4 regions of the Dactylosporangium sp. CA-152071 genome follow, and region 2 is predicted to be linked to each of the others. Evidence: riboswitches for the same ligand, from Rfam matches in the RefSeq annotation. Region 2 holds a riboswitch; each other region holds the start of a gene.
What was found. Region 2 has a riboswitch for cobalamin ahead of bluB (5,6-dimethylbenzimidazole synthase). Riboswitches for the same ligand answer to the same signal wherever they lie in the genome.
Positions count from the first base shown of each region.

Region 1: linked by a shared signal. The riboswitch ahead of metE (5-methyltetrahydropteroyltriglutamate--homocysteine S-methyltransferase) and the one ahead of bluB (5,6-dimethylbenzimidazole synthase) in region 2 are both predicted to bind cobalamin.
Region 3: linked by a shared signal. The riboswitch ahead of ACQEVZ_RS13885 (VWA domain-containing protein) and the one ahead of bluB (5,6-dimethylbenzimidazole synthase) in region 2 are both predicted to bind cobalamin.
Region 4: linked by a shared signal. The riboswitch ahead of cobN (cobaltochelatase subunit CobN) and the one ahead of bluB (5,6-dimethylbenzimidazole synthase) in region 2 are both predicted to bind cobalamin.

Region 1 covers NZ_JBNJMZ010000001.1:894,296-901,616, forward strand. Annotated here, with positions in the region: gene ACQEVZ_RS03505 (maleate cis-trans isomerase family protein) at 80-823, opposite strand; gene ACQEVZ_RS03510 (TetR/AcrR family transcriptional regulator) at 820-1,377, opposite strand; gene ACQEVZ_RS03515 (DUF4437 domain-containing protein) at 1,461-2,354, shown strand; cobalamin riboswitch at 2,362-2,584, shown strand; gene metE (5-methyltetrahydropteroyltriglutamate--homocysteine S-methyltransferase) at 2,716-4,953, shown strand; gene ACQEVZ_RS03525 (helix-turn-helix domain-containing protein) at 5,118-5,336, shown strand; gene ACQEVZ_RS03530 (Clp protease N-terminal domain-containing protein) at 5,448-6,164, shown strand; gene ACQEVZ_RS03535 (caspase family protein) at 6,241-7,227, opposite strand.
Region 2 covers NZ_JBNJMZ010000001.1:2,929,879-2,937,199, reverse strand. Annotated here, with positions in the region: gene ACQEVZ_RS12970 (S8 family serine peptidase) at 1-1,714, opposite strand, end outside; gene ACQEVZ_RS12965 (hypothetical protein) at 2,055-2,393, shown strand; gene ACQEVZ_RS12960 (roadblock/LC7 domain-containing protein) at 2,390-2,896, shown strand; gene bluB (5,6-dimethylbenzimidazole synthase) at 2,952-3,572, opposite strand; cobalamin riboswitch at 3,611-3,813, opposite strand; gene ACQEVZ_RS12950 (metallophosphoesterase) at 3,902-4,588, opposite strand; gene ACQEVZ_RS12945 (MBL fold metallo-hydrolase) at 4,677-5,417, opposite strand; gene ACQEVZ_RS12940 (DJ-1/PfpI family protein) at 5,489-5,845, shown strand; gene ACQEVZ_RS12935 (HAD family hydrolase) at 5,912-6,604, opposite strand; gene ACQEVZ_RS12930 (MFS transporter) at 6,674-7,321, shown strand, end outside.
Region 3 covers NZ_JBNJMZ010000001.1:3,132,575-3,139,895, forward strand. Annotated here, with positions in the region: gene ACQEVZ_RS13875 (cobyrinate a,c-diamide synthase) at 1-344, opposite strand, end outside; gene cobO (cob(I)yrinic acid a,c-diamide adenosyltransferase) at 338-940, opposite strand; gene ACQEVZ_RS13885 (VWA domain-containing protein) at 943-3,048, opposite strand; cobalamin riboswitch at 3,084-3,256, opposite strand; gene ACQEVZ_RS13890 (hypothetical protein) at 3,327-4,178, shown strand; gene ACQEVZ_RS13895 (hypothetical protein) at 4,255-5,040, shown strand; gene ACQEVZ_RS13900 (hypothetical protein) at 5,054-5,434, shown strand; gene ACQEVZ_RS13905 (copper resistance CopC family protein) at 5,459-6,205, opposite strand; gene ACQEVZ_RS13910 (hypothetical protein) at 6,293-6,742, shown strand; gene ACQEVZ_RS13915 (hypothetical protein) at 6,739-7,321, shown strand, end outside.
Region 4 covers NZ_JBNJMZ010000001.1:3,100,074-3,107,394, reverse strand. Annotated here, with positions in the region: gene ACQEVZ_RS13750 (AraC family transcriptional regulator) at 1-214, opposite strand, end outside; gene ACQEVZ_RS13745 (NADP-dependent oxidoreductase) at 314-1,231, shown strand; gene cobN (cobaltochelatase subunit CobN) at 1,484-5,035, opposite strand; cobalamin riboswitch at 5,076-5,297, opposite strand; gene ACQEVZ_RS13735 (precorrin-3B synthase) at 5,412-6,551, shown strand; gene ACQEVZ_RS13730 (precorrin-8X methylmutase) at 6,548-7,222, shown strand; gene ACQEVZ_RS13725 (precorrin-2 C(20)-methyltransferase) at 7,219-7,321, shown strand, end outside.

The DNA.
Region 1 (7,321 bases), 2.0 Mb from region 2:
GGTGACCAGGTGCGAGTGCAGGACGCATGCATTCCGTCGGCAGCGCCCCGCTGCGGCGGTGGACGTGAAGTCCTGCCGGTCAGTGGGAGCGGAGCAGGCGGCCCGCGCCGGGGAGCTGGTCGGGGAGGCCGTGGGAGCGCAGGGCGTGCCAGAGGGTGGCGGCGTTGATGGCGATGACCGGCTTGCCGAGCTCCTCCTCCAGGGTGTCGGCGAGGGCGACGAACGACAGGTTGGTGCCGACCTGCACGATCGCGTCGACGTCCGGGGCGTCGAGGTCGGCGACGACGGCGCGGAGGCGTGCGGAGGGGACGCGGGCGATGTCCGTCGCGGTCGGGCAGCGCAGGCCCGTGATGGCGGCGACGTCGAACCCCGCCTCGGTGAAGAACCGGCCCACTTCGCGGTCGGCGATCGGCTGATACGGCGAGAACACCGCGATCCGGTGGCAGCCGAGCTCCCGCAGGGCGGCGCGGCACGAACTGGCGCCGGTGGTGACCGGGAGGCCGGTGCGGGCGCGCAGGCGGTCCTCGAACGCGGCGTTGCCCTCCACGCCACCCCAGAACGTCTCGGCGGACATACCCATGACCATGCGGTCGGGCTCGGCGGTGAGGACGTCGCGCACGGCGGTGTCGATGGAGGCGCGGATCTGGACCAGCAGCGCCTCGAAGCTGGCGTCGTCGCCCATCGCGGGGTTCGGGATGTGCATGGAGCCGGCGCGGAACGCCACCCCCGGCACCCGGGCGCTCCAGTAGTCGTGCTCGACGACGGTGTTGGTGCTGGGGACGATGACGCCGAAGACGGCGCGCGGCCCGACGGCGTTGGTCATGCGCTCAACTCCTGACAGACGGCGGAGACCATGCGGTGTGCCCGCGCGCGGGCGGCGGGGCGGTCCAGCAGCAGCGCGTCGAGCAGGAGCGGCGAGACGATCGCGGCGACCGCGTCCTCGCGGTCCTTCGCCGGGGCGCCCGCGGCGCGCAGCACGGTGTGGAACGGCGCCAGGAGGTCGGTGACGTACCGCTGGCGCAGCGGCACCGCCGCCGGGTCGGAGGCGGCGGCGACGACGAGGGCCTGCAGGAACGCGCCGACGGGCCGGTCGCGGAGCCGGTCGCACAGCTGGTCGACGGCGGCGTGCAGGTCCTGCGCCGGCTCGCCGGTCGGCGCGCCGGGCGGCAGCGGCGCGACGTCGATCAGCGCGGCGAGCACCGCGCCGGGCGTGGGCCAGTGCCGGTAGATGGTCGACCGGGACACGCCGGTGACCTGGTGCAGCCGCTGCGCGGTCAGCGCCGCCGCACCCTCGGCCAGCAGCAGCTCCAGGGCCGCGGTCAGCACGACGGTCTCGGTGTCGGAGGTGGGGCCGGCGGGTCGGCCAGGTCGGGTCACGAGCGTTGACGGTACACCTTGTACGCGAAACTATTAAGCGATACATTCCGCACCGGAAACTGCTGCCGAGCCTGGAGGCACCCATGCGCCCGCACGTGGAGATCGTCGACGAGCGTGACCTGATCTGGCACCTCGCCGAGTTCCAGCACGCCACCGGCACCGCCGAGCAGCGCAACCTCAGCTACGACGAGGAGGACGGATCGGCCTCGCTGAAGGTCCGCTTCACCGGCGACTGGTCGCGGCCCGCCGGCGTACACGACGCGGACACCGAATGGTTCGTGCTGTCCGGCGAGGTCGTCATCGGCGACACCGCCCTCGGGCCGGAGGGCTACTGGACCGCGCCCGCCGGCGTGTGGACCCCGCCGGTCACGGCGACGGCCGGCACGGAGATCCTGCTGTTCCGCGAGTACGGCGACTGGCACTTCCACCCTGAAACCAAGGACCGCGAAACCGTGCGGCCCGACCAGAAGCTCGTCGTGCTCGACAGCGCCCGGATGCCGTGGATCGACGTCAAGGACGGCTCCCCGATGCGCTTCGACCTCGGCGGCACGCCGGTGCCGGGCCTGTTCATCAAGCTGCTGCACCGCGACGAGAAGACCGGCTTCTACACCCGGCTCATCAAGGCCAAGCCCGGCTGGCGGGAGGTGCCGCTCGCACACCACCCGTGCTCCGAGGAGGCGTACTGCCTCGACGGCGGCTTCGACTACAACTTCGGCAAGATGTGGCCCGGCACGTACTTCTGGCGCCCGCCGCTGATCCGCCACGGCGACTTCACCGCCGACGCCGAGGCCGGCTGCACGTGGATCGTGCGCTCCGACGCGGACCTCGTCGACTGGTACACCGACAACGCCCGCGTCCAGATGCACGGCGACGCCACCAACTGGGGCGAGGGCTTCCCGCACAGCGCCGCGCCGCGGTTCATCGAGCCGGTCCGCTCCCGCAGCATCGGCCGCTGGAGCGACCCGACGCACCAGTGAAGGCATGTATGGTGTTCGGTGCAGCTGGTTCGGCCGGTCCCCCAGGACCGGCCGTGGCAACAGGGAATCCGGTGCGAATCCGGGACTGCCCCGCAGCGGTGAGTGGGAACGACCGCCGTCATTGAGCACTGGGCCGCGAGGCCTGGGAAGCGACGGCCAGTAGGCGACCCTGGACGACATCCAGGGTCACGCCCGCGAGTCCGAAGACCTGCCAGCGCACCGCGCGCCGCCCGGCGTGCGGTGGTCGGAGGCCGCGCGGGACGGCCGACGCCATCGAACGGCCCACGCGGCGCGCCGCCGCGCGGCCGGTGGCGTCCCCCCGTGCCAGTCCGGCCGTCGTGACTGTGCACCGAGGGGACACATGAGCACCACATTCGGGCTGAGCACCGTGCTCGGCTACCCGCGCATCGGCGGGAACCGCGAGCTGAAGCGGGCCGTCGAGGCCTACTGGGCCGGCACCATCGACGAGGACACCCTGGAGCGCACGGCGGCGACGCTGCGCGCCGACGTGTGGCAGACGCTGCGCAACGCCCGCCTCGCGGCGATCCCGTCGAACACGTTCTCCTACTACGACCACGTCCTCGACACCGCCGTCGCGGTCGGGGCGACACCCACGCGGTTCACCGCGCTCGGGCTGTCGAAGCTCGACACGTACTTCGCCATGGCCCGCGGCGTGGACGCCGAGCCGGCGCTCGAACTGACGAAGTGGTTCGGCACCAACTACCACTACCTGGTGCCCGAGATCGGACCCGACACCGTCTTCGCCGCCGACCCGGCCAAGGCGCTGCGGGAGCACGCCGAGGCCCGCGCCCTGGGCATCGAGACCCGGCCGGTGCTGGTCGGACCGGCCACGTTCCTGCTGCTGGCCAAGGGCGACGACCCGTTCGCCCGGCTCGACGACCTGGTCGGCGTCTACGCCGAGATCCTCGCCGCCCTCGCGGATGCGGGTGTCTCGTGGGTACAGCTGGACGAGCCGGCCTACGCCACGGACCGCGGCCCGGACGAGATCGACGCGCTGCGCCGCGCCTACTCCCGGCTCGGCGCGCTCAGGGCCCGGCCGAAGCTCTTCGTCGCCACGTACTTCGGCGAGATCGGCGACGCCCTGCCGGCCCTGCTGGACACGCCGGTCGAGGCGATCGGCCTCGACCTGGTCGCCGGCCCCGGCAACCTCGACCGGCTCGCGGCCGCCGGACCCCTCGGCGGCAGGACGATCGTCGCGGGGCTCGTCGACGGCCACAACGTCTGGCGCACCGACCTGCGCGCCGCGGTCGCCGCCGGGGCGGTCGTCGCCGGCCTGGCCGACCACGTGGCGGTGTCCACGTCCTGCTCGCTGCTGCACGTGCCGGTGGACCTGTCCGTCGAGACCCGCCTCGACCCGGGCCTGCACGAGCGGCTCGCGTTCGCGCGGCAGAAGGTCGACGAGGTCGTGCTCCTCGGCCGCGCGCTGCGCGACGGCACGGCCCACCTGCCCGCGCCGCTGCCTCCGCCCCCGGCGGCGTGGCGGCACGACGAGGTGCGCGCCCGGCTCGCCGCCCTCACCGCCGCGGACCGGCGGCGCGGCGACTCCACCGCCCGCGCCGCCCGCCAGCAGGAACTGCTCGGGCTGCCCGACCTGCCGACGACCACGATCGGCTCGTTTCCGCAGACCGCCGAGCTGCGCGGGGCCCGCGCCGCGCTGGCCGCCGGCACCCTCGACGACGAGGGCTACACCGCGCTGATGCGGGCCGAGGTCCGGCGGGTCGTCCGGCTGCAGGAGGACCTCGGCCTGGACGTGCTCGTGCACGGCGAGCCGGAGCGCAACGACATGGTGCAGTACTTCGCCGAGCAGCTGTCCGGGTTCGCCGCCACCGAGCACGGCTGGGTGCAGTCGTACGGCTCCCGCTGCGTCCGCCCGCCGATCCTGCACGGCGACGTGGCCCGCAGGGCGCCGATGACGGTCGGGTGGGCCACGTTCGCCCAGTCGCTGACCACCCGGCCCGTCAAGGGGATGCTCACCGGCCCGGTCACCATCCTCGCGTGGTCGTTCGTCCGCACCGACCAGCCGCTCGCCGGCACCGCCGACCAGGTCGCGCTCGCGCTGCGCGACGAGTGCCGGGACCTCGAGGCCGCCGGGATCCGGGTGATCCAGGTGGACGAGCCGGCGCTGCGCGAGACGCTGCCGCTACGCCGGGCGGCGCAGGGGGCCTACCTGGACTGGGCGGTCGACGCGTTCCGGCTCGCGACCAGCGGCGTCGCCGACGACACGCAGATCCACACCCACCTGTGCTACTCCGAGTTCGGCGACGTCATCACCGCGATCGACGCCCTCGACGCCGACGTCACCAGCATCGAGGCGTCCCGGTCGAAGATGGAGGTCCTCGACGACCTCGCCGCCGCCGGGTACCGGCGTGGCGTCGGACCCGGCGTGTGGGACATCCACTCGCCGCGGGTGCCGTCGCGCGAGGAGATGGCCGAGGCGCTGCGCCACGCGGTCGCGGCCGTCCCGGCCCGGCGGCTGTGGGTCAACCCCGACTGCGGCCTGAAGACCCGCGGCTACGCCGAGGTCGAGGCGTCCCTGCGGCATCTCGTCGCGGCCGCCGCCGAGGTCCGCGCCGGCTGATCTCTGGAGCCGTGGCACGTGCCGGCGCCTCACGTCGGGGTCGGCACGTGCCGTTGGCGTTTGCGGCCTGTGTACAGCGAAGCCCGGCGCGCTGCAGGCCTGTCGTCCTCGGTTGGCGTCAGCACATGTTGACGATTTCCGCGTCGTCAGCTTATGCTGACGGTATGACCGTGATCGACGAGCTCGGTCGCGCCGCGCACGACAGCGACCACGACGTCGCGCTGCGGGCCGTCGCCCGCCTGCGCCGCCTGACCGAGCAGCTGGAGGCCGAGCGGGTCGCCGCCGCCCGCCGGGACGGATGGTCGTGGCAGGACATCGCGCTGCGGCTCGGCGTCACCAAGCAGACCGTGCACCGCAAGCACCGCGGCACCGGCGACGACTGATGCGCCACTGCCACCGTCGACCGCGAACGCCGGCCGCCATCACTGATCGCCACCACCGATCGCCATCGCCGGTCGCCATCACCGATCGCATCGTCGTCGCGAGGAGGACTGATGTTCCGCGGTAGCCATCCCGACCTGTGCCGGACCATGGGCCGCGCCGTGCTGCGGGCCCGCGAGCTCGGCCACCCCCGCACCGGCAGCGAGCACCTGCTGCTCGCGCTCACCACCGGCACCGACGAGGTCGCCGCCGTGCTCGCCCGGCACGGCGCGACCGAGCCCGCGGTCCTCGACGCCGTGTGCCGGGCCGCGCCGCTGGGCGCCGGCGTCGCCGACGACCGCCAGGTCCTCGCGTCGCTCGGGCTCGACGTCGACCGGCTCCTCGAGGGTGTCACCCCGGCGGCCCTCGACCGGGTCACCTGGCGGGAGCCGCTGCTGCCGCTCGGCGCCGCGAAGGCGCGGCGGTGGTCCGCGCAGAAGCGGCCGCCGATGGGACTCGACGCGCAGGCGGCCTTCGAGGCGTCGCTCCGGCTCGCCCTCGCCCGCCGCGAGCGGGACCACCGCACGGAGCATCTCGCACTTGCGCTCACCGCGCTCGACCCCGGCGCCGCCTGGACGCTCGACACCGCCGGCGTGGACGTCGCCCGCCTCCTCGCCGACCTCGGCCGGTCCTTCCCGCCGCCGCGGCGCAACCTGATCCTCCGCGCGGACCGCCGCCTGTGGCACCGTTCGCGCCACAACGACCTCGTCGCCCGGTACCAGCGAACCACCGGCCGCACGGCCACCTCACCCGGCGCCCTCCCCGCCGTCATTGCCGGCCAAACGATGTAACGACCTATTCAGTCAGCGCTGCTTACAGGGTGAGGCGGCGGCTGGTCAGCGGCAAGAGCTGACCGCCCGCCGGCGTTCAGCCGAGCGCCGCCTGGTTGCGCACGAGAGCGAGCGAGCCGATGGTGTTCGACCCGCGCTGCTGCGGGCTGGGCAGGGACCGGGCCCGCATGGCCGCGCACAGCGGGTCGTAGATGTCGCCCAGCTCGAGCAGATCCCCCGCATCCGGCAGGCCACCGCGCAGGATGTTCAACAGCTCACCGGTGAAGGCCGAGTTCCGCTCGCCCTCGGGCGCGTGCGCGAGCCGCGTCGCCGAGGTGGCGGTCAGGATGTACGTGCCCTCGATGTCGACCAAACCTGCGGCGACGTCGCCGGGCCGGCCGCCCATGTGCCGCAGCGCCATGCCGGAGAAGCAGCAGTCGAGCACCAGCACGGTGTTGACCGCGCTGCTGTCGAGCAACGCCTGGCGAAGCTTGTCGTACTGCAGCGCGGTGTACGGAACGCGGGAGCTCCTGATCGCCGCCAACCCGAGGTACAACTGGGCATCGGAGCCGATCAGGCCGTGCCCGGCGAAGTAGACCAGCACCGTGTCCTGGACCGGCTCGATCAGCTCGTGCACCTGCGCGGCCACGTCGAGGGCCGGGTCAAGGATGCGATGGATGCGGGCCGGGTCGAATCCGCCCCGCAGTGGATCCCCGAGCACGGCGGCCAGGTCGTCGATGTTGTTGACGACGCTGGGAATGGGGGGCAGGTCGGGATCCAGGTACTGCGCCGCGCCGATGAGCACCGCGGTCGACTCGTGGATCTGCGGAAGGCGCGCCGCCCGCCGCCCGAAGGTGCCGGTGGAGCGGTAGACGGTCCCGGCGCGCGACTCCAGCGACACCGTCTCCGCGAGCAGTGGCTCAGGCACCGTCGACGAGCCGTCGACGGTGCTCGCGCCGACCGCCTTGATCAGCACGCCGGTCGGCGGCAGCGACTCCGGCGACGGGTCCGGCGGCCGCGTCGCGCTCCTGCCGTCGGTGCCGGTCAGCAACTGGCCGGCCCGCTCGCGGAGGCGCCGGAACATCCCGGTCGCCGCCCGCGGGTTCTCGACGGCGGGCGGCCGCAGTCCGGCGGCCGGCGGTGGCGGGGTCGTCCCGGCGGAGACGGTCGCATCGGGA
Region 2 (7,321 bases):
CCGCGGTGGTGATGCGGATCCAGAAGCGCAGCTGCACGGTCGTGCAGCCGGACGGGACCGCCACGGGCTGCGAGACCGTGTCGGTCTGCACCTGCCCGCCGCCGTTGAGCCACGCGTTGCGGGTGCCGCTGCGCGCCGGGTACTGCGACCACGTGCCGATCACGTTCGCGGTCGCGGTCCACGGCGACGTGCCGCTCTCGAAGCCACCGTTGCCGACGGGCTGCGAGGGTGTGCAGCCGCCGCCACCGGTGGTGACCGTCCAGGTGAACTGGGCCGACGCGGTCTTGTTCGCCGCGTCCTTCAGCGTCACCGTGACGTTCGAGGTGCCCGCCGTCGTCGCGCTGCCGGTGATCCGACCGGTCGACGCGCCGATGGACAGCCCGGCCGGGAGGCCGGACGCGCTCCAGGTGTACGGCGTGGTGCCGCCGCTGCCCTGGACCTGAACGTCGACCTGCTGGCCGACGACGGAGCTCTTGTTGCCCGGGTTGGTCACGGCCGGGTCGGTCGGCGTGCCGCCGCCGATGAACGCCGTGTACAGCAGCACGTTGGGCGAGCCGCTCCCGGCGCTGGTGATCTTCCCGGTGGTGCCGTTGTTCACGAGCGCGTCGCGGACCTGCGCCGGCGTCGCGTTCGGGTTCGCGCCCAGGTACAGCGCGGCGGCGCCGGCCACGTGCGGCGACGCCATCGAGGTGCCCGTCATCGTCGCGCTGCCGGTGTTGCTGGAGTACGACGCCGACACGATGCTCGTCCCCGGCGCGAACAGGTCCAGGCACGAGCCGTAGTTGCTGGTGCTGTTGCGGGCGTCGGAGCTGTTGCTGTTGCCGACGGTGATCGCCGCGCCGACGCCCTGCGGGCTGTAGTAGCAGGCGTCGTCGCCGTTGTTGCCGGCCGCCTGCACGAACTGCACGCCCGAGCTGATCAGGCTCGACACGGCGCTGTCCATGGCCTGGCTGCTGCAGCGGCTGCCGCAGCCGATGGAGTAGTTCGCGACCGCCGGCTTCTGGGCGTTGGTGCGCACCCAGTTGATGCCCGCGATCAGGTCGTCGTTGGTGCCGGAGCCCTGGCAGTTCAGGACGCGGACCGAGACGAGGTTCGCCTTCTTCGCGATGCCGTACGTGGTGCCGACGGCGGTGCCCGCGACGTGCGTGCCGTGGCCGTGGCAGTCGGCGGGGTTGCTGTCCCCGTCGACGATGTCGGTGCCCTGCTTCACCCGGCCGCTGAACTCGGTGTGGCTCGCGTTGAGGCCGGTGTCCAGCACGTACACGGTGACGCCCTGCCCGGGGTCGGCCGGGTAGGTGAACGCCTGGTTCAGGGGCAGGCTCCGCTGGTCGATGCGGTCGTCGCCCCAGTTCGGCGGGTTGTTCTGGGTGTCGAGGACGGTGATGCGCTGGACCGCCTCGACCGACGCGACGGCCGGGTCTGCGGCCAGCCGCTGCGCCTGCTGCACGGACATGTTCGCCGAGAAGCCCCGCTGCACGCTGTCGAACACGTGCCGGGTCTGCCCGCCGAACCTGCCGGTGAGCCGCTGGGCCTGGGTGGCGATCGCGGTGGAGCCGTCCTTCAGCGTGACGATGTAGCGGCCTGCCACCGCGTCGGGACTGTCCGCGTACAGGATCGCGCCCTGCGCGACGGCCGCCGCCGGCGCGGCCGCCGCGAAGGCACCGGCCAGCCCCGCCACGAGCGCGACGCCGGCCGCCGTAATTCGGTGGAACACGGTGAGACCTCCTCCGAGGGATGCCAGCTCCGTGGCCGGGTCCGGTTGACGCCGACCCCGGAGGGCTGGAGCAGAAGGTAGGAGGACGCGACCGGCGAAGGTCACCCCGGTGAACAGACGGCGACGATCTGCGCCGTCAAAACTGTTTATGAGTTGCGTGCGCTCACCGGCAGTGACCGGTGGATCGGTTGAGAAGCCAGCTGGCTATGAGCCGTCTGGCTAAAAGCTGCGTCGAAGGGTGCAGCGAAAGATCGCTCCGTGCGAGGCTGGCCGCGGCACCCGCACCAGCTCAGGAGGCACGGATTTGAGCAACAACCTGGATGTCGCGCTGAAGAGCGCGATGAACATCGAGGGGGCGTTCGCGGTCGCGCTCGTCGACTACACCAGCGGCATGACGCTGGGCACCCTCGGCGGCGGCGCCGACTTCGACATCACGGTGGCCGCGGCCGGCAACACCGACGTCGTGCGGGCGAAGCTGCGCACCATCGAGATGCTCGGTCTCGGCGAGCCGATCGAGGACATCCTCATCACGCTCGACAGCCAGTACCACATCATCCGGCCGCTGCACTCCCGCAACGGCCACGGGCTGTTCCTGTACGTCGCGCTCGCGAAGGCACGCGCCAACCTCGCGCTGGCCCGCCACCAGCTGCGCGCGATCGAGGAGGGCCTCGAACTGTGACGTCCGGCTTCTTCGGCGGCGCCCCCGACGAGGACGGCCTGCCGCGCAGGGAGGGCCTCGAGCCCGGGGGCGGCGTCGGTCAGCTGCAGTCGCCGCAGTTCGGCACGCGGCCCGAGCCGCTCGACGCCGCCCTGTCCCCGGTGCGCGCCGCGATGGCGGACCTGCGCCTGCGCGTGCCGGGGGTCCGCGGCAGCGTGCTCGCCGGCGTCGACGGCCTGCTGGTCACCTACGACCTGGGCGCGTACGACGCCGGCGGGGGCACCGAGCCGCACGACGCGGCCGCGCTGGCGGCGACGACGTTCGGCCTGGGCCGGCAGGTGGCGCTGGTGCTGGGGCAGTCACCGTTCCGGGACGCGACCATGCGCAACGACGGCGGCTACTTCACCGTGTACGCCGTGGACGGCAGCACGCTGCTCGCGGTGCTCGGCAGCGACGGGCTCAACGTCGCCCGCCTGCACCTGGAGGCCCGCCCGACCTGCCAGCAGCTCGCCGCGCTGCTCTGAGCCCCGCCCCGGCTCCGGTCCCGCCCGGCGCCGTGCCCGCCCCGCGCGGCGCCGGCTACCAGCGGTCGTGATGCACGGCGTCGGCGAGCGGTGCCCTGCGGCGCCAGCCGTGCCGCTCCAGGTCGGGGACGGACTCCAGGTGGGTCACCGGGCCCAGGCACAGCCAGGCGACCGGGCGGATGCCGGCCGGGACGCCCAGCAGCTCACGGACGAACGGCTCGCGGTAGAACGACACCCAGCCGACGCCGAGCCCCTCCGCGGTCGCGGCCAGCCACAGGTTCTGGATGGCGAGGCAGACGGAGTAGAGGCCGGCGTCGGCGATCGCGTGCCGGCCGAGGACCGCCGGGCCGCCGCGGCCGGGGTCGTACGTGACGACCACGGACAGGGTCGACTCCAGCACCCCGTCGATCTTGATGCGGGCGAAGGCCGCGGCCCGGTCGGCGTCGAGCGTCGCGGCGAACGTGTCGCGTTCGGTGCGGACGTGGTCGTGGAAGGCGCCGCGCAGGGCGGGGTCGCGGACGAGGACGAAGTCCCACGGCTGGGACAGGCCGACGCTCGGCGCGGCGTGGGCGGCGCCCAGCACGCGGTCGAGGACGTCGGCGGGGATCGGCGCGCCATTGAACTGGCCGCGCACGTCGCGGCGGCGGTGCACGACGTCGTACAGGTCGGTGCTCATCAGGGCAGGCTCCCGCTGCTCGTGGCCGCCCGTCACGGACGGCCGGTGACCGCGAGGCCGGTCTTCGGACTCTCGGATCAACGCCTGCACCGTCCGCCTTCCCAGCCCTGAGGCCAGTGACCGCGCACCGTCGGTGCGCATGGACGGCAGCTCCCCGATCACCGCGGCGGGCCCGTGCCGGATTCACACCGGCTTCCCGATTCTCCCCGGTCGCCCGGGGCACCTCGCTTCAGTTCGTGCCGTCCGGCAGCATACGCGGCGGCCCGGCCGGGCCGCGGCATTCGCGGACCGCAGGGGCTCAGTCCGCGCCATTCGCGGACCGTCAGGGCTCAGGGCACGCAGAGCCGGTAGTGAGTGGTGAGCCGGCCGTCCTCGACGAGGTGGAACGCGAGCGCCGGCGGCGGCTCGGGCCGGTCCTCGGGCTCCCACGGCAGCACCATCGTCGACTCGACGCCCGGCGCGGCGAGCACGGGCACGCCCGCGAACGTGCCGACGGCGGCGCTGTGGACGTGCCCGCACAGGACGGCGAGCACGTCCGGGTGGCGGCGGAGGACCTCGGCGAGCCGCCCGGCGCCGAGCTGGCGGACCTGGTCCGCGGCGGGCTTGCCGACCGGTACCGGCGGATGATGGCAGCACACGAGCGCGGGCGTGCCCGTCGCCGCCGCGAGGGTGCCGTCGAGCCACCGGAGGGTGCCGTCGTCGAGCCAGCCCTCGGCGTGCCCGGGCACCGACGAGTCGCACAGCGCGAACAGCACCCCCGCCACGGTCTCGGCGCGGTCGGTCCGGAACGCGGCCGGGTCGTCGTGATTGCCGGGCACCGCGAGGACGGGCACACCGAGCGTCCGGAGCCGGCCGAACGCCGCGTATTCGGCGTCGAGTCCGTGGTCGGCGACGTCGCCGGTGACGAGCACGGCGTCCACCGGTTCGCGGAGGCTGCCGATGTACGCGATGACGCGGTCGAACCGGTCGGGCGGCTGCGCGCCGAGGTGGAGGTCGCTGAGGTGGGCGATGAGCACCCCTGCCGGTTACCCCGGCCGGCGCGCGGCTACCGCGGCGGGTGCGCGTCGCCCGCGGTCCCGTGGCGGTCCCGTGGCGGTCCCGTGGTTATCGCAGCAGGTGTGCGCTGCCCGCGGTTTCGAACGCGGCGCGGACGTCGGCGATGCCCTCGGTGAAGTGGGCCCAGCTGTCGACGTGGACCGGCACCACGGTCTTCGCGTCCAGGAGCCTGGCCGCCGCCAGCATCCCGGCCGCGCCGAGGGTGAGGTCGGCGTCGCCGAGCAGCGCGGTGCGGGCCCGGCCGCCGAACAGGATCGCCACGTCGACGGACGGGAAGCGCTCCGCGACGGCGGCGACGACGTCCAGCGACGCGTTGTCGCCGCTGACGTAGACGGTCGGCAGGCCGTCGCCGTGCAGGACGAACCCGGTGACCGGGCCGGTGAGGTGTTCGGTGCCGTCGGGGCCGTGCTGCGCGGGGACGGCGGTGACCCGCACGTGGCCGTCGCCGCCGGGCCGGGGCAGGTCGGTGTGGGACCACGGCTCCAGGCCGGTGACCTGGCCGCCCAGGCGGGCGGCCGCCGCCGGGGTGCTGAGCACCACCGGTACCGACGCCGCGAACGCACGACCGAGGGTGTCGAGGTTGTCGGGGTGCTGGTCGTGAGAGAGCAGCACGACGTCGACGGCGCCGGCGTCGTCGGGGGTGCCGGCGGCGGGCTCGGTCTTGGTCAGCATGCGGCTGCCGAGCGGGTACTGCCCGGGCGGGTCGAACGTGGGGTCGGTGATGAACGTGACGCCACCGACGCCGAACACCACCGTCGGGCCGCCGAACCGCTGGAACTGCATCGTCATGGGCATCACCTTCGCCGGTCCCGGCGCCCGCCGGCAGTGGCTGGAACGCCATCCTCCGATACGATCAAGCCATGACGCGCTCGGCGACGACGGTCGGGGTGCTCATCGGCGACGGCGCGCCGATGCTGGAGGTCGCAGTGGCGCCCCGGGTGTTCGGCGTCGCGGCCGCCTTCGACGTGCGGACCGCGGGGGAGCACCCAGGCCCGCTGACGACGACGGCCGGCATCGCCCTCACCGCCCCGCACGACCTCGACGACCTCGACACCGCCGGCGTCGTCGTCGTGCCCGGCTGGCGGGTGCCCGGCGGCGCGCCGGTCGCGCCCGGCATCCTCGACCGGCTCCGCCGCGCGCACGACGAGGGCGCCACCGTGGTCGGGCTGTGCCTGGGCGCGTTCGTGCTCGCCGAGGCCGGCTTCCGCACCCCCTGACGCCGCCCGCTCCGCCCGGCTTCACGGCCGCCGCTTCCGGCTTGGCGGTGCGGCGGTTCCGGCGGCTCAGTGGGGGAGCAGGAGGGCGGGCAGGTCGCGCAGTGAGCCGATCCGGTGCGCCTCGCCGGGTGGGGCGGTGCCGGGGCGGTCGAGGTGGACGGCGTGCAGGCCGGCGGCGCGGGCCGGGAGGACGTCCAGGTCGTGGCGGTCGCCGACGCTCACGACGGTCTCCGGGGCGAGGCCCCAGCGGCGGCACGCCTCCGTGAAGACGGCGGGGTCGGGCTTGAACAGGCCGAGGGTCTCGGCGGTGTAGACGGGGCCGGCGAGGTCGCGCAGGCCGATGCGGGCGAGCTTGGCGGTCTGCTGCTCCTCGATGCCGTTGGTGAGGACGGCCGTGCGCAGTCCCGCCCGCCGGATCGCCGCCAGCGCCGGGCGGGCGTCGGGGTAGGCGGCCCACGACTGCTCGTACATCAGCAGAAAGCCGGAGAAGAGGGTGTCGAGCCGCCCGTCGTCCTCGCAGGGGGTGCCGAGCGCGGCGAGGAAGTCGCGGAGCCTGCCGCGGCGCTGCTGCTGGAACGTGACCAGCCCGGCGCGCCACGCCTCGAGGTGCCGCTCCTGGACCGTCGCCCACAGGGTCCGGGTGCCGGCGTCCGGCTCGACCCCGATCGTGGGCAGCCAGCGCAGGAGGGCCGCGCTGACGGCGGCCTCGTGGTCGAGCAGGGTGCCGTCGAGGTCGAGCAGGACGCCGCACAGCTTCACGCCGCGCACTCTACGGGGTGACGTTCATAACCCTATTTCCGATCGGAAAAGCAGGTATACGATCGCCCGGTGGAGGGGGTCAGGGCGCGGTGGGTCGTCGCGGTCTGCCTCGGCGCCGGGTTCACCACGCTCCTGGACCAGTCGGTGCTGAACGTGGTCGTGCCCGCGCTGCGTGGCTCGCTGCACGCCGGCACCGCGTCGCTGCAGTGGATCCTCGCCGGGTACTCGCTGACGTTCGGGCTGGCGCTGGTGCCCGCGGGGCGGCTCGGCGACCTGTACGGCAGGCGGCTGCTCTTCGTCGGCGGCCTCACCGTGTTCGCCGCGGGTGCGATCGCGGCCGCCACCGCCCGGCACGGCTGGGTCGTCGCCGCGGCCAGGCTCGTGCAGGGCTTCGGCGCCGGCACCGTCAACCCGCAGATCATCGGGCTGTTCCAGGACCTGTTCCGCGGGCGTGCCCGCGCCCGCGCGCTCGGGGCCTACGCCTTCGTCGGCGGGGTCGCCGGCATGCTGGGGCCGCTGCTCGGCGGGGCGGTGCTGCAGGCGGCCGGACCCGGGTCCGGCTGGCGGCTCGTCCTGGTGGCGAACCTGCCGTTCGCGGTCGTGACGATCCCCCTCGCGCTGCGCTTCCTGCCCCCCGGCCGGCCCGCGGGCCACACCGGCGACCTCGACCTCGGCGGCCTGCTGCTGCTCGGCGGCACCACCCTCGCCGCGCTGCCG
Region 3 (7,321 bases), 200 kb from region 2:
GGCGCGTCGAGCAGCTTCGCGACGTGCGCGGTGGAGCCGAGCTCGCCCGCGCCGGTGCGCCCGTCGAACAGGCCCATGACCCCCTCGACGACCGCGACGTCGGCGCCGGATGAGCCGTGCGCGAACAGCGGACCGATCCGTTCCTCGCCGACGAGGACCGGGTCGAGGTTGCGGCCGGGGCGGCCGGCGGCGAGCGCGTGGTAGCCGGGGTCGATGTAGTCCGGGCCGACCTTGAACGGCGCCACGCGCAGGCCGCGGGCCGCGAACGCGGCGAGGAGCCCGGTCGCCACGGTCGTCTTGCCGTGGCCGGAGGCCGGCGCCGCGACGACGATGCGGGCTACCACTCGATGCCCTGCTGGCCTTTACGCCCCGCGTCCATGGGGTGCTTGACCTTCGTCATGTCGGTGACGAGGTCGGCGATCGCGACGAGGTCGGGGTGCGCGTCGCGCCCGGTGATGACGACGTGCTGGTTGCCGGGCCGGTCCCGCAGGGTGGCGACGACGTCGGCGACGTCGACCCAGCCCCACTTCATCGGGTACGTGAACTCGTCGAGCACGTAGAACCGGTGCGCCTCCGCGGCCAGGTCGCGCTTGATCTGCTCCCAGCCTTCGGCGGCCTCGGCGGCGTGGTCGCGTTCGGTGCCGGGGCGCTGGATCCAGGACCAGCCCTCGCCCATCTTCTGCCACACGACGGGGCCGCCCTTGCCGGTCTCACCGAGGGCCTTGAGGGCGGTCTCCTCGCCGACGCGCCACTTGGGGCTCTTCACGAACTGGTAGACGGCGATCGGCCAGCCGGCGCTCCAGGCGCGCAGCGCCATCCCGAACGCGGCCGTCGACTTGCCCTTGCCCTGTCCGGTGTGGACGGCCAGGATGTGCTGCCGGCGGCGCTGGCGGGTGGTGAGCCCGTCGTCCGGCACGCTCTCGACCTTGCCCTGCGGCATGTTCAGCTCCCCACGGTGGACAGTGCCGACAGCGGCAGGCAGTCGGCGGACAGGGCCCGGGCGAGGCGGCCGGCGAGGCCGAGCCGCACGGGGCCGGACTCGCAGTCGACGACGACCGCGGGGATGCCGGCGAGCGCGGGCACGACGGTCATCGGGTCGGGCCCGCTGGTCGCGCGGCCGTCGGTGACGACGACGAGCAGCGGGCGGCGGCGGGCGTCGCGGCGCTTCTCGCCGTGCAGCGTGCGGGCGGCCTGGCGCAGTCCCGCGGCGAGGGGGGTCCGGCCGCCGGTGCGCAGCTCGGCGAGGCGCAGCACGCCGACCTCGTGGCTGGCGGTCGGCTCGAGGACCGTGGTGGCCTCCGCGCCGCGGAAGGTGATCATGCCGACCTTGTCCCGGCGCTGGTACGCGTCGCGCAGCAGCGACAGCACGGCCGTCTTCACGACGGTCATCCGCTGCCGGGCCGCCATCGACCCGGACGCGTCGACGACGAACAGCACGAGGTTGGCCTCCCGGCCCACCTTGACCGCCTCGCGCAGGTCGCGGGCGTGGACGCGGCGGGACCCGCGCAGCGCGGCGGCGCGCACGGTGTCGGGCAGGTGCAGGCTGACGAGCTTGCCGCTGGGCTGCCGGGACCGCACGACGCGGCCGTGCCGGCCGTGCGCGGGTGAGCGCCGCCCGGCGTGGGAGCCCTGCTGCCGGTTGGCCCTCCCACCGATCTTCAAGAGCCGCGTCTTGTACGGGGCCTGCGCGAACGCGAGGTCCCCGGCCGGGCCCGTGGCGGGACCGGTGCCCCCATCGACGTCCGACGTATTGACCATCGTTTGTTCGGGGGTCGGGCGGCCACCCGGATCGTCGACCGGACCCGACGAGCCGGAATTGTCGGACGAGCCGGTAGAAGCGCTCGGCGGAGGCGGGCCACCGCCGTCGGGACCGCCGCCGTCAGGACCGCCGCTGTCCGGGCCGCCGCCATCGGGGCCGTCGGTGTCAGGGCCGTCGTCAGGGCCGTCGTCAGGGCCGTCGTCAGGGCCGTCGTCAGGGCCGTCGTCAGGGCCGTCGGTGTCGGAGCCGCCGTCGTCGGAAGCGTCGTCGGGGCCGTTGAGCTCCTGGTCGAGGATCTCCTCCAGGCGCTCCTGGTCCGCGCCCGGCGGGTCCAGAGGGTCGCGGCGGCGCCGGTGCGGCAGCGCGAGCCGGGCCGCGTCCCGCAGGTCGTCCTTCGTCACGACGGTCCGGCCGTGCCAGGCGGCGACGGCGACCGCCGTGCGGGCCACGACGATGTCGGCGCGCAGGCCGTCCACCCGGTACGCGATGCAGATCCGCGCGATCCGGTCCAGCTGCGCGTCCGGCAGCGTGACCCGGGGCAGGATCTGCCTGGCGGCGGCGATCCTGCCCGCCAGGGCCGCGTCCTGCTCGACGTAGCGGGCGGCGAACCCGGCCGGGTCGTTCTCGTACTGCAGCCGCCGCCGCACCACCTCGGCCCGCGGCTCGACCGTGGCGGGCGCGGCCACGCCGACGACCAGGCCGAACCGGTCGACGAGCTGCGGCCGCGGCTCGCCCTCCTCCGGGTTCATGGTGCCGACGAGCAGGAAGCGGGCGGCGTGCTTGACGGAGACCCCGTCGCGCTCGACGTGGGCGCGGCCCATCGCGGCGGCGTCGAGGAGCAGGTCGACGAGGTGGTCGGGCAGCAGGTTGACCTCGTCGACGTAGAGGACGCCCCGGTGCGCGGCGGCGAGCAGGCCGGGCTCATAGGCCTTCACGCCCTCGCCGAGGGCCCGCTGCAGGTCGAGGGTGCCGACGACCCGGTCCTCGGTGGCGCCGACGGGCAGCTCGACCAGCGCGGAGCGGCGCCGGGCGGCGGGCGTGCCGGCGGTGTGCGGGCCGTCGGGGCACGAAGGGTCGGCAGCCAGAGGGTCGCAGGCGAAGCGGCAGCCGGCGACGACGTCGACCTCCGGCAGGAGCGCGGCGAGGCCACGCACGACGGTCGACTTGGCGGTGCCCTTCTCACCCCGGACGAGGACCCCACCGATCGCCGGTGACACGGCGGTGAGCAGCAGGGCCAGGCGCAGGTCGGGCAGGCCGACCACGGCCGAGAACGGATACGGCGACGTCACGGGCACATCCTCCTCGAGCGGGTCCGCGCCCGCTGGGTCATGGAGCACGAGCGGCTGGAGTCTCCTGACTCCCGGATCGCCGCCATCCCCCGACCTTCCGGCTTTCGGCCGTGGCCCTTGCGCTGGAGGGTGGCTCCCCGGTCACAGTGGCGGGACCGTCCCAGATTCGCACTGGGTTCCTCCCTTGACCGCTCGGGGTTCATCGTGTCCCACGGCTCCCAGTGACGTCAACGTGACCCAAATCCTTCGGGCCGGGCACGACCGGCCGAACAGATGACATGTGGAGGAGCGTCGCGCACGCCGTCCTGTGCGTCGTGTTGACCATGGGTCTGCTCGTCGCGTCGGTACGGCCGCGCCTGCCGCCCCTGGCGCCCGAGACGAGCGTGGCGCCGCCGGGCACCCGGGCCATGTGGCTGTGGGAGCGGGAGCGGCCGGAGGCCGTCGTCGACTGGGCGCAGGCACGCTCGGTGACGACGATCTTCGCGTACTACGACCCGCGCGCCGACGTGACGGAGCTGACCCGGTTGCGTGCGCTGTGTGACGACGCCGGGATCGCCCTCGACGCGCTCGGCGGCGAACCGGCCTGGACGACCGACCACGCGACCGCGCTCGCCTGGGCGCGGGCCGCCGCGGCGTCCGGCCTGTTCCGGGGGCTGCACGTCGACGTCGAGCCCTACCTGCTGCCGGCCTGGGAGGAGCGGCAGGCGGCGCTCGTACCGCAGCTGCTGCGGCTGCTGGACGAGCTGGTGCTGATCGGCCCGCCGGTCGAGCTCGACGTGCCCTTCTGGCTGCCGACGGTCCAGGTCGGCGGGGAGAACCTGGCTGACGCCGTGCTCGCCCGGGTCGACGGCGTCACGGTGATGAGCTACCGCAACACCGCGACCGGCGGCAACTCGATGCTCGGCGTCGCCGACGACCTGCTGCGGCGGGCCGGGAAGGCGGCGAAACCGGCCCGGCTGGGCGCGGAGACGCAGGCGCTCGGTGACTGCGCGTACTGCACGTTCCACGGCGGCACGGACAGCGCCATGCGAGCCACGCTCAGCGACGTCGACCGGGCCGCGCAGCGCTACGCCGCGTTCGAGGGAATCGCGGTGCACCAGTACGACACCTGGATAGCGCTCACCGGCTAGCTCAACCGGCCGCCGGCCCGGCCGATCTGGAATTCGTCATCAGGCAGCCATCATCAACAGAGAAGGACCTCTACCGATGCGCCGTTCAGCCTCGATCGCCCTCGCCTGCGCCGCGGGCGCGGCCGCCATCGTTCCCGCCGCGGCGCCGGCCAGCGCCGCGACCCCGGACCTGGGCCTGGTGGTGCCGCTGCTCGCGCCGATGCTGCCGGGGCAGTCGGGCTGGGTGGGCACACTGTGGGGTGCGGCCGACGACGTCTGCGACGTGCGGGTCACCGCCTCCGGGGCGGGCCTCACCATCACGTACCCGTCGAACACGCAGAGCTACTCGTCGCTGTCGAAGGGTGACTCGCTCGCCGCCGGGCGCGTGGACTACATCGCGTTCAACATCAGCGTCGCCACGAACAAGCTCGTGTCGCTGAACCCGGTGACGCTGAACTACTCGTACACCGAGAAGGCCGACGGCGCGACCACCTGCACCGGCACGAAGCGCACCGGCTCGCAGGTCGCGACCCTGCCGGTCGTGTCGGTCACCGGGGACGCCGTCACCCAGAAGACCTCGACGGTGACGGTGCCGAAGAAGACCCCGGTCTGGTCGCAGCTGGTGTTCCAGGCGCGCAAGGGCGGCGTCGACGACCTGCGCATCACCGTCTCCGGCGGCCCGACCGGCCTGGTCGTCAGCTACCCGCAGGAGCGCGCGTACACCCAGCCCAACCAGGCCGCGGCGCTGGCCGTCGGCACCGACGACTTCGCCGCCGTGAAGTTCGACGCCACGAACGTGGCGGTGGGCACCTACAAGCTGACGGTCAAGCAGACGTACGGCGGCATCACCGACACCAACGACCTCACGCTGGTCGTCGTCTAAGGAGGACGCTGACATGATCCGCTCGCGTGTGCTGCTCACCATCGCCGCCCTCGCGGTCACCGCCGGCCTGGCGGGCTGCGGCGACGAGGGCTCGAAGACCCCGGCGAAGATCTCCGCACCGTCGACGGCCGGACCGTCCGCCAGTGCGTCGTTGACACCCGAACGGATGGAGACGATCTTCCTGGACACGACCGCGGCGCACCTGTGCTCGGTCCAGTCGCGGGTCTACACCGACCCGGCGGCGATGGCCGACGCGTACGCCAGCAAACCCCTGTACACGGGGCTGGCCGACGCGCAGGTCGAGCAGTACCAGCAGCGGGTCATCGCCGACCCGGCCTTCGCCGAGCGGCTCACCGCGCAGATCCAGGCGACCTGCGGCACCACCACCGGCTGACCGGTGCCGTCGCGGCCGTCCTCCTCAGCGGAGGGCGGCCTTGCGGCGTTTCTTCTCCGGCTGCACCGGCGCACGCCGGGCCGCGAGCCCGATCATGAGGCCGACACCCACGATGAGCAGCGCCGGGATCAGCCAGTCGGTGAGCACGAACGGCGTCTTCACCGGCGCCGGCGCCGACACCGGCGGCTGCGCCTGCTGCGGGCCCTGGGTCGGCCCGACCGCCGCCGGCGGGGTGCCCTCCTTGTTGAGCGCGCGGGTCAGCGCCTCGGACGGGCCGGCGGTCGGCGCGGTCCAGCCCGCCGGCGCCGGCGTCACCGGGCCGCTGTAGGTGAACCGCAGCTGCCCCTTCACGGCCTCCCCGTCGGAGGCGACCGTCTGGTAGGCGGCCGTGTAAAGGCCCTGCTCAGGCCAGTGCGACACCGGGACGAGCGCCGGGAAACCGGTGTTGTACGACCTGGGCTCGAACTTCCCGTCGACCATGAAGTACTCCTGGACGGGCTTGTCGAGCCGCTTCGGCTCCCCGGTCCGCCAGCCGCCCTCGACCCGCAGCCCGGACGGCGCGGTGACCGTGAACCAGGCGAACGAGGCGGGCTGCTCGGTGAAGTACAGCGCCACCTCGGCGCGCGGCTTGTCGACGGTGCTGTCCTGCACCGGGTCGGACATGGCCAGCTGGCCGTGGGCCGAGGCAGGATGTGCGGGCAGCACGACGCCGAGCACGGCGACGAGCGCCAGCACCGCGATCTTCGACGCACCGACACGGACCGATCGCATCGGCACATGATGCCGGGTTCCCCCATGAGCGACAAGACGCTAAATTCACAGCCCTGACAAACCCCCCGTCGCCTCGGGAGCCTTTCCGTGCCTGCAGCTCGTGCCACCGTCCTCGCCGCCGCGCTCGTCCTGGCCCTCACGGGGTGCTCCGCCGACCCTGCAACACCTGCGCCGGCGCCGTCCACCACGACCGCGACGGCCGCCGCCGCCGGTACCGACGCGCCGTCACCAACGGCGGGAACCTCCTCGGCACCGCCGTCGCCGGTCGCGACCTTCGACAAGGAGATCGTCGTCACCGTCGCGAAGAAGAAGGTGACGCCGCCGACCGGCCGGGTCGAGGTCGCCAAGGGCAACCTGGTGCGGATCACCGTCACCTCCGACGTCGCCGACGAGCTGCACGTCCACGGCTACGACAAGAGCCTGGCGCTGCCGGCCGGGGCGCCCGCGTCGCTCGAGCTGCGGGTCGACCGGACCGGGCTGTTCGAGGTGGAGACGCACGCGTCGCACCTGGTGCTCTTCCAGCTCGTGGTCCGTTGAACACCGACCTCGCGCCGGTCCTGGCCCACGGTGTCGGCGGCCGCCAGGACCTGCCGCTCACGCTGGGCCAGCTGCTGGTCGGCGCCGCCGCCGCGTTGATCGTGTCGTTCGTGGTGCTCGGCGTCGCGTGGCGCGCCCCGCGGCTCGACCCCGCCGCCGGCCGCCCCGTGCGGACCATCCCGGTGCCCGCCGTCATCCCCCGGCTCGTGGGCATCCTGCTGCTGGCCGTCCTGGCGTGGACGTTCACGCTGCCCGACACGGCCGACAACCCGGCGGCCGGCATCGTGTACGTGCTGTTCTGGGTCGGGCTGGTGCCGCTGTCGCTCCTGCTCGGCCCCGTCTGGCGGGCCCTGAACCCGCTGCGCACGCTGTCGCTGGGCTTCAAGCCCCGCCGGGCGCTGCCCGAGGGCCTCGGCTACTGGCCCGCCGCCGCGGGGCTCTTCGCGTTCGCGTGGCTGGAGCTCGTCGCCCCCGACCGGGCGACCCTGCCCGTCATCGGCACCTGGCTGGCCGTGTACGCCGTGGCCATGCTCGCCGGCGCCTTCGTCTACGGCCCCGACTGGCACACCCGCGGCGACG
Region 4 (7,321 bases), 170 kb from region 2:
GCCCGTGCGGGCGCAGCACCACATCCCCGGGCGCGAGGGCGACCGGCTCGCCCTGCGGTCTTATGAGCCAGCACGATCCCTGCAGGATCACCTGGAAGCCCGCGGACCCCGGCACCGGCGCGAACTCCTGCGCCCACGGCGCGCGCCACGCCACCCGCGCCGACCGCGGCTGCCCCGTCCGCATCACCGCGATCACGTCGCTGAGCACGTCCATCCCGCCGATCGTACCGGCGCGGGACGATCACGCATGAAACAAGGCCTTCCAAGCATGGCTCGTCCCGCGTCCTCGCCATAGGTTCGACCGGTGAGAGCCATGCGAATCCATGTGTACGGCGACGCTTCCGTCATCCGCGCCGAGGACGTGCCCCGCCCGTCCGCCGGTCCGGGTGAGGTCCTGCTGCGGGTCGCCGCGACGTCGTTCAACCCGTCGGACGTGGGCCTGCGCCGCGGGCTGCTGCGGTCCGTCCTGCCGGTCGACCTGCCGCTCACGCTCGGCAGTGAGGTCGCCGGCACCGTCGTCGAGGTAGGCCACGGCGTGCACACCCTCGCCCCCGGCGCCCCGGTGATCGGCCGGGTCGACAGCGGCGGCACGGCAGCGGAGTTCGTCACCGCCGCGGCGGACACGCTCGTCGCCGCGCCCGCCGCCGTCCCGCTCGCCCACGCGGCCGCCGTCCCCGTCGCCGGCCTGACCGCCTGGCAGGCCGTGTTCGACCACGCGAACGTCACGCCCGGCCAGCGGGTCCTGGTCAACGGCGCGGGCGGCGGCGTCGGCGGGTTCGCGGTCCAGCTCGCCAGGCACGCCGGCGCGCACGTGATCGCCACGGCCGGGCCACGCAGCGCGGCCACCGTCCGCCGCCTCGGCGCCCACCAGGTCATCGACTACACGACCACCCCGCTCGCCGCCGCCCTCGACGAACCCGTCGACGCCGTCCTCAACCTCGTCGCCCTCGACCCCCAGCACGCCGCCGCGACGCTCCTGCCCCTCCTTCGCCCCGGCGGCGTCGCGGTGTCCGCCACGGTGCCGATCCCCGTCCCCGCCGGCTCCTCGCTGACCACCGTGCAGTTCGTCGCACGCAACGACACCACGCAGCTCGCCGCGCTGGTCGCCCTCATCGACACCGGCGCGGTCCACCTGGACGTCACCGCCACCCGCCCGCTCACCGACCTGCCCGCCGTCCACGTCGCCGCCGAGTCCGGCCTGATCCGCGGCAAGACCGTCCTCGTGCCCTGACGGCCCTGCTCTGGTGGCTCCAGAACCGCCGACCATCGGGCGCCACGATCGAAGGACGGGAACGGTCACCCGAACGACCTGATTCGTCCTTGGATCAATGAAGGGGTCGGGTGGCCGCGGGATGCACGCGTGAGCGGCATCCTGCCACGCGTGAGCGCGGGCAGTGCGCCGCGGAGCGGCGCATTGGGGTGCGGGTGAGAATCCCCGCCGGGACCCGCCGCGGCAGCGGTGGGGCGGAAGCACAGTGCCGGCCTACTTGTCGTCCTCGAGGTCGCCTTCGGTTTCGAGGTACACCTGGCGCAAGGCGTCCAGGGTGGACTGTTTCGGGTGTTCCCAGAGGTTGCGGTCGGCGGCTTCCAGGAGGCGTTCGGTGATGCCGTGCAGGGCCCACGGGTTGGACTCGTCGAGGAACTTGCGGTTCTCGGGGTCGAAGACGTAGGACTCGGCGAGTTTCTCGTACATCCAGTCTGCGACGACGCCGGCGGTGGCGTCGAAGCCGAACAGGTAGTCGACGGTGGCGGCGAGCTCGAAGGCGCCCTTGTAGCCGTGGCGGCGCATGGCGGCGAGCCAGCGGGGGTTGACGACGCGGGCGCGGAAGACGCGGGCGGTCTCCTCGCTCAGGGTGCGGGTGCGCACGGCGTCGGGGTTGGTGCTGTCGCCGACGTACGCGGCCGGGGCGCGGCCCGTCAGCGCGCGGACGGTGGCGATCATGCCGCCGTGGTACTGGAAGTAGTCGTCGGAGTCGGCGATGTCGTGCTCGCGGGTGTCGGTGTTCTTGACCGCGACGCTGATCCGCTTGTACGCGCCTTCCATGTCGCCCCGGGCGGGCAGGCCGTCCAGGTCGCGGCCGTACGCGTAGCCGCCCCACACCGCGTACACCTCGGCCAGGTCGGCGTCGTCGCGCCAGTTGCGGCTGTCGATGAGGGGGAGGATGCCGGCGCCGTACGCGCCCGGCTTGGACCCGAAGACGCGCAGCGTGGCGCGCCGCTCGTCGCCGTGCGTGGCCACGTCGGCGGCGACGTGGGCGCGGACGTAGTTGTCGTCGGGGGACTCGTCCAGCGCGGCGACCAGCTGCACCGCGTCGTCCAGCAGCGCGACCACGTGCGGGAACGCGTCGCGGAAGAAGCCGCTGATGCGCATCGTGACGTCGATGCGGGGGCGGCCCAGCTCGGCGAGGTCGACGGGGGCGAGGCTGACCACCCGGCGGGACGCGTCGTCCCAGACGGGCCGGACACCGAGCAGCGCGAGCGCCTCGGCGATGTCGTCGCCGGCGGTGCGCATGGCGCTGGTGCCCCACATCGACAGGCCGACGGAGCGCGGCCACGCACCGTGGTCGGCCTTGTAGCGGGCGAGCAGCGAGTCGGCCATCGCCTGACCCGTCTCCCACGCGAGCCGGCTCGGGATCGCCTTCGGGTCGACGGAGTAGAAGTTGCGCCCGGTCGGCAGCACGTTGATCAGCCCGCGCAGCGGCGACCCGCTCGGCCCCGCCGGGACATACCCTCCGTCCAGCGCATGCAGGACCATCGTCAGTTCGTCGCCGGTACGGGACAGCCGCGGCACGATCTCCCGTGCGGCGAACTCCAGCACCCGTACCACATCCGGCAAATCCGAAATGTCGGAGATGTCGGTGGTGGGCCAGCCCCGTGACTCCATCTCCGCCACAAGGGCGCGGGCCTGCGACTCGGCCTCGTCGACCGACACGCGCGCGGTCGAGCCCTCGGTCAGGCCGAGGGCCTCGCGCAGGCCGGGCAGCGCGACCGTGCCGCCCCACAGCTGCCGCGCCCGCAGCATGGCGAGGACCAGGTCGACCCGGGCCTCGCCGGCCGGCGCGACGCCGAGCACGTGCAGCCCGTCGCGGATCTGGACGTCCTTGATCTCGCAGAGCCAGCCGTCGATGTGCAGGATCAGCTCGTCGAACCCGTCGTCACCGGGCCGGTCGGCCAGGCCCAGGTCGTGGTCGAGCCGCGCCGCCTGCAGCAGCGTCCAGATCTGCCCGCGGATCGCCGGCAGCTTCGCCGGGTCGAGGGCCGCGATCGTCGAGTGCTCGTCCAGGAGCTGCTCGAGGCGGGCGATGTCACCGTACGACTCGGCGCGCGCCATCGGCGGGATCAGGTGGTCGACCAGGGTGGCGTGCGCCCGCCGCTTCGCCTGGGTGCCCTCGCCGGGGTCGTTGACCAGGAACGGGTAGATCAGCGGCAGGTTTCCGAGGGCCGCGTCGGCACCGCACGAGGCGGACATCCCGACCGTCTTGCCCGGCAGCCACTCGAGGTTGCCGTGCTTGCCGACGTGCACGACCGCGTGCGCGCCGAACTCGTCGGCGAGCCACCGGTACGCGGCCAGGTAGTGGTGGCTCGGCGGCAGGTCGGGGTCGTGGTAGATCGCGACGGGGTTCTCCCCGAAGCCGCGCGGCGGCTGCACCATCACCACGACGTTGCCCTCGCGCAGCGCGGCGAGGACGATCTCGCCGCCGGGGTCGCGGGACGTGTCGACGAACAGCTCACCGGGCGCCGGCCCCCAGTGCCGCTCCATGTCCTCCCGCAGGTCGGCGGGGAGCGTGTCGAACCAGCTCCGGTACCGGGCGGCGGAGATCCGGATTGGGTTGCCGCGCAGCTGGTCCTCGGTGAGCCAGTTCACGTCCTGCCCGCCGGCGGCGATGAGCGTGTGCATCAGCGCGTCGCCGTCCTTCGGGAAGCCGTCGGCGCCGACGTACCCCTGCGCGTGCATCGCATCGAGCAGCCGCACGACGCTCGCGGGCGTGTCGAGGCCGACCGCGTTGCCGATCCGCGCGTGCTTCGTCGGGTACGCGCTGAGCATCAGCACGATCTTGCGGTCCTCGGGCCGCAGGTGCCGCAGCCGGGCGTGCGCGACCGCGGTCCCGGCGACCCGGCCGGCCCGCTCCCGGTCGGCGACGTACACGGTGAGGCCGTCGGCGTCGATCTCCTTGAACGAGAACGGCACCGTGATGATCCGGCCGTCGAACTCGGGGATCGCGACCTGCGTCGCGGTGTCCAGCGGCGACAGCCCGTCGTCGTTGGCGTCCCAGGTGTCGCGGGAGCTCGTGAGGCACAGCCCCTGCAGGATCGGCACGTCGAGCGCGGCCAGGGCGCCGACGTCCCACGCCCCGTCCTCGCCGCCGGCCTGCGCGTCGGCGGGCCGGGTGCCGCCCGCGGCGAGGACCGTGACGACCAGCGCGTCCGCCTGCCGCAGCGTGTCGAGCAGCTCCGCCGGGGCGGCCCGCAGCGACGAGGCGAACACCGGCAGGGCCCGCCCGCCCGCGTCCTCGACGGCCTCGCAGAGCGTCTCCACGAACGCGGTGTTTCCCGCCAGGTGGTGCGCCCGGTAGTAGATGATCCCGACGGTCGGACCGTCGGCCGTGGAGTCCCGGTCCAGCACTCCCCACGCGGGGGTCTGCACCGGCGGCGCGAACCCGTGGCCGGTCAGCAGGACCGTGTCGGAGAGGAAGTTGTGCAGCTCGGCGAGGTTGGCGGGGCCGCCCTCGGTGAAGTAGGCGTGGGCCTCCGCGGCGACGCCGGCGGGCACCGTCGAGTGGCGCATCAGCTCCGCGTCGGGCAGCGACTCACCGCCGAGCAGCACCACCGGCGCCGGCAGGCGCAGCAGCGTGTCGAACCCCTCCTGCCAGTCGCGGTAGCCGCCCAGGAACCGCACCACGACCAGGTCGGCGCCGTCGGCCAGGGCCGGCAGCTCCTCCACGGTGAGGCGGGACGGGTTGGCCAGCCGGAACGCCGCGCCGCTCGCACGGGCGCTGAGCAGGTCGGTGTCGGACGTCGACAGCAGCAGGATCACGCCGGGGTCCTCCCTCGGGGTCCGCGCCCCAAGTCGGTCGGGAAAGGTTCCGGCGGCGGAGAGTCTCCTGGCTCCCGGATCGGCGCTCGCCTCCGGCCTTCCCGGGCTCGCACCCGGTGGCCGTCGTCTCCGGCCTCCGGGGCGCTGGGCCCGGTGGCCGTCGTCGGAGGTCCACTCCCCGGTCACAGTGGCGGGACCGCGCCGGATTCACACCGGCTTCCTCCACACGTCGCCGTACAGCACCGCCAACTCTGCCGGTCACGGCTTCCTTGCGTCAAGCTCGCCCGGGCCGGCCGCCGCCGGTCGGCCCGCTTGGCCGGGTCGCTTGGTCGGCTTCCTTGGGTCGGGGGCGGCGCTGCGCAGTAGTATCCGGCGCGTGCAGGCTGCCAGTGGACGTGACGCTCCGGACCGGTGCCCGGGTGCCGTGCAGGTCCACGCGGCGGCCGACGGCGGTCTTGCCCGCGTCCGGCTGCCCGGCGGGCGGCTGACCGTCCCAGCCCTCGCGGTCCTCCGCGCCGCCGCCGCGGACCTCGGCGACCCCGCCCTGGAGCTCACCTCGCGCGGAAACGTGCAGATCAGAGGGCTGCGGCCGGACGCGTCGCCGGAGCTGGCGGCCAGGCTCACCGCCGCGGGACTGCTGCCGTCGGACACCCACGAGCGGGTCCGCAACATCATCGCCAGCCCGCTCAGCGGCCGCGACGGCCTCGGCGAGCTGGACGTGCGGCCGGTGGTGGCCGCGTTCGACGCCGGGCTGTGCGCCGACCCCGCGCTGGCGGCGCTGCCCGGCCGGTTCCTGGTGACCGTCGACGACGGGCGCGGCGACGTGTCCCCGCTCGGCGGCGACGTCGGCCTGCACGGCGACCGCCTCCTCCTCGCCGGGCTCCCGACCGCGGGCCGGGGCGGTGACAACCCCGCTGAGCTGCTGCTCCGGGCGTCCCGGGCGTTCCTGGACGAGCGCGCTGCGCAGGGCGGCACCGCGTGGCGGCTGGCCGAGCTGACCGACGGCCCGGCCCGGGTGGCGGCCCGCCTGGGGTTCGCCCCCGGTACAGACGTTGACCAATTCGTAGGCTCGCCTGGGCCGGCGGTCGGACGGGCCCCGCAGGTCGGGGGACTGGTCGCGCTGACGGTGGTCGTACCACTCGGGCTGCTGACACCGGAGCAGTCGGCCGCGCTCGTCGCGGCGGCGCCGGGGGAGATCATCGTCACGCCGTGGCGGACCGTCGTCGTGCCCGACGTGCCGGTCGAAGAAGCTGGACGTCTCGAGTCACTGCTGACGACCGCCGGCCTCGGCACCGACCCCGCGACGCCGTGGGCCGGGGTCACGGCGTGCGCCGGCCGGCCCGGCTGCGCGAAGGCCCTCGCCGACGTGCGCGCCGACGCCCGCGCGGCCGTCCTCAGCGGTCTCGACCATGCGTTGCCGGTGCACTGGGTCGGCTGCGAACGGCGCTGCGGCGCACCGAAGGGAAGGCACGTGGAGATGCTCGCGACCGCCGACGGCTACCGGGTGCTGTCATGACGGCTCAGGAGACCGTCGCTGATGGCGCCTCCGGTTCCGTCCAGGACGGTGGTTTCGACTACGTCAAGGACGGCGCGGAGATCTACCGGCGGTCGTTCGCGACGATCCGCGCCGAGGCCGACCTGTCCGCGCTGCCCGCCGACGTCGCCCAGGTCACCGTCCGCATGATCCATGCGTGCGGCATGGTCGACCTCGCCGGTGACGTCGGGTACAGCGCGGACGTCGTGCGCCTCGCCCGCGCCGCCCTGCGCGACGGCGCCCCGATCCTGTGCGACGCGGAGATGGTCGCCTCCGGCGTGACCCGCGCCAGGCTGCCCCGCGACAACGAGGTCCTGTGCACGCTGCGCGACCCGCGGGTCCCGGCGCTCGCCCACGAGCTGGGCACCACCCGCAGCGCCGCCGCCCTCGACCTGTGGGGTCCGCGCCTCGACGGCGCGGTCGTCGCCATCGGCAACGCGCCGACGGCGCTGTTCCGGCTCCTGGAGATGATCGCGGCCGGCGCGCCCCGGCCCGCGGCCGTGCTGGGCATCCCCGTCGGGTTCATCGGCGCGGCCGAGTCGAAGGTCGCGCTCGCGGCGTCGGACCTGCCGCATCTGGTCGTGCACGGCCGCCGGGGCGGCAGCGCGATGACGGCCGCCGCCGTCAACGCCATCGCGGACGAGAAGGAATGACCACAGTGGACACCGGTCGGTTGTACGGCGTAGGACTCGGCCCCGGCGACCCGGAGCTCGTGACGGTCAGGGCGGCCCGGCTCATCGCCGCGGCACCCG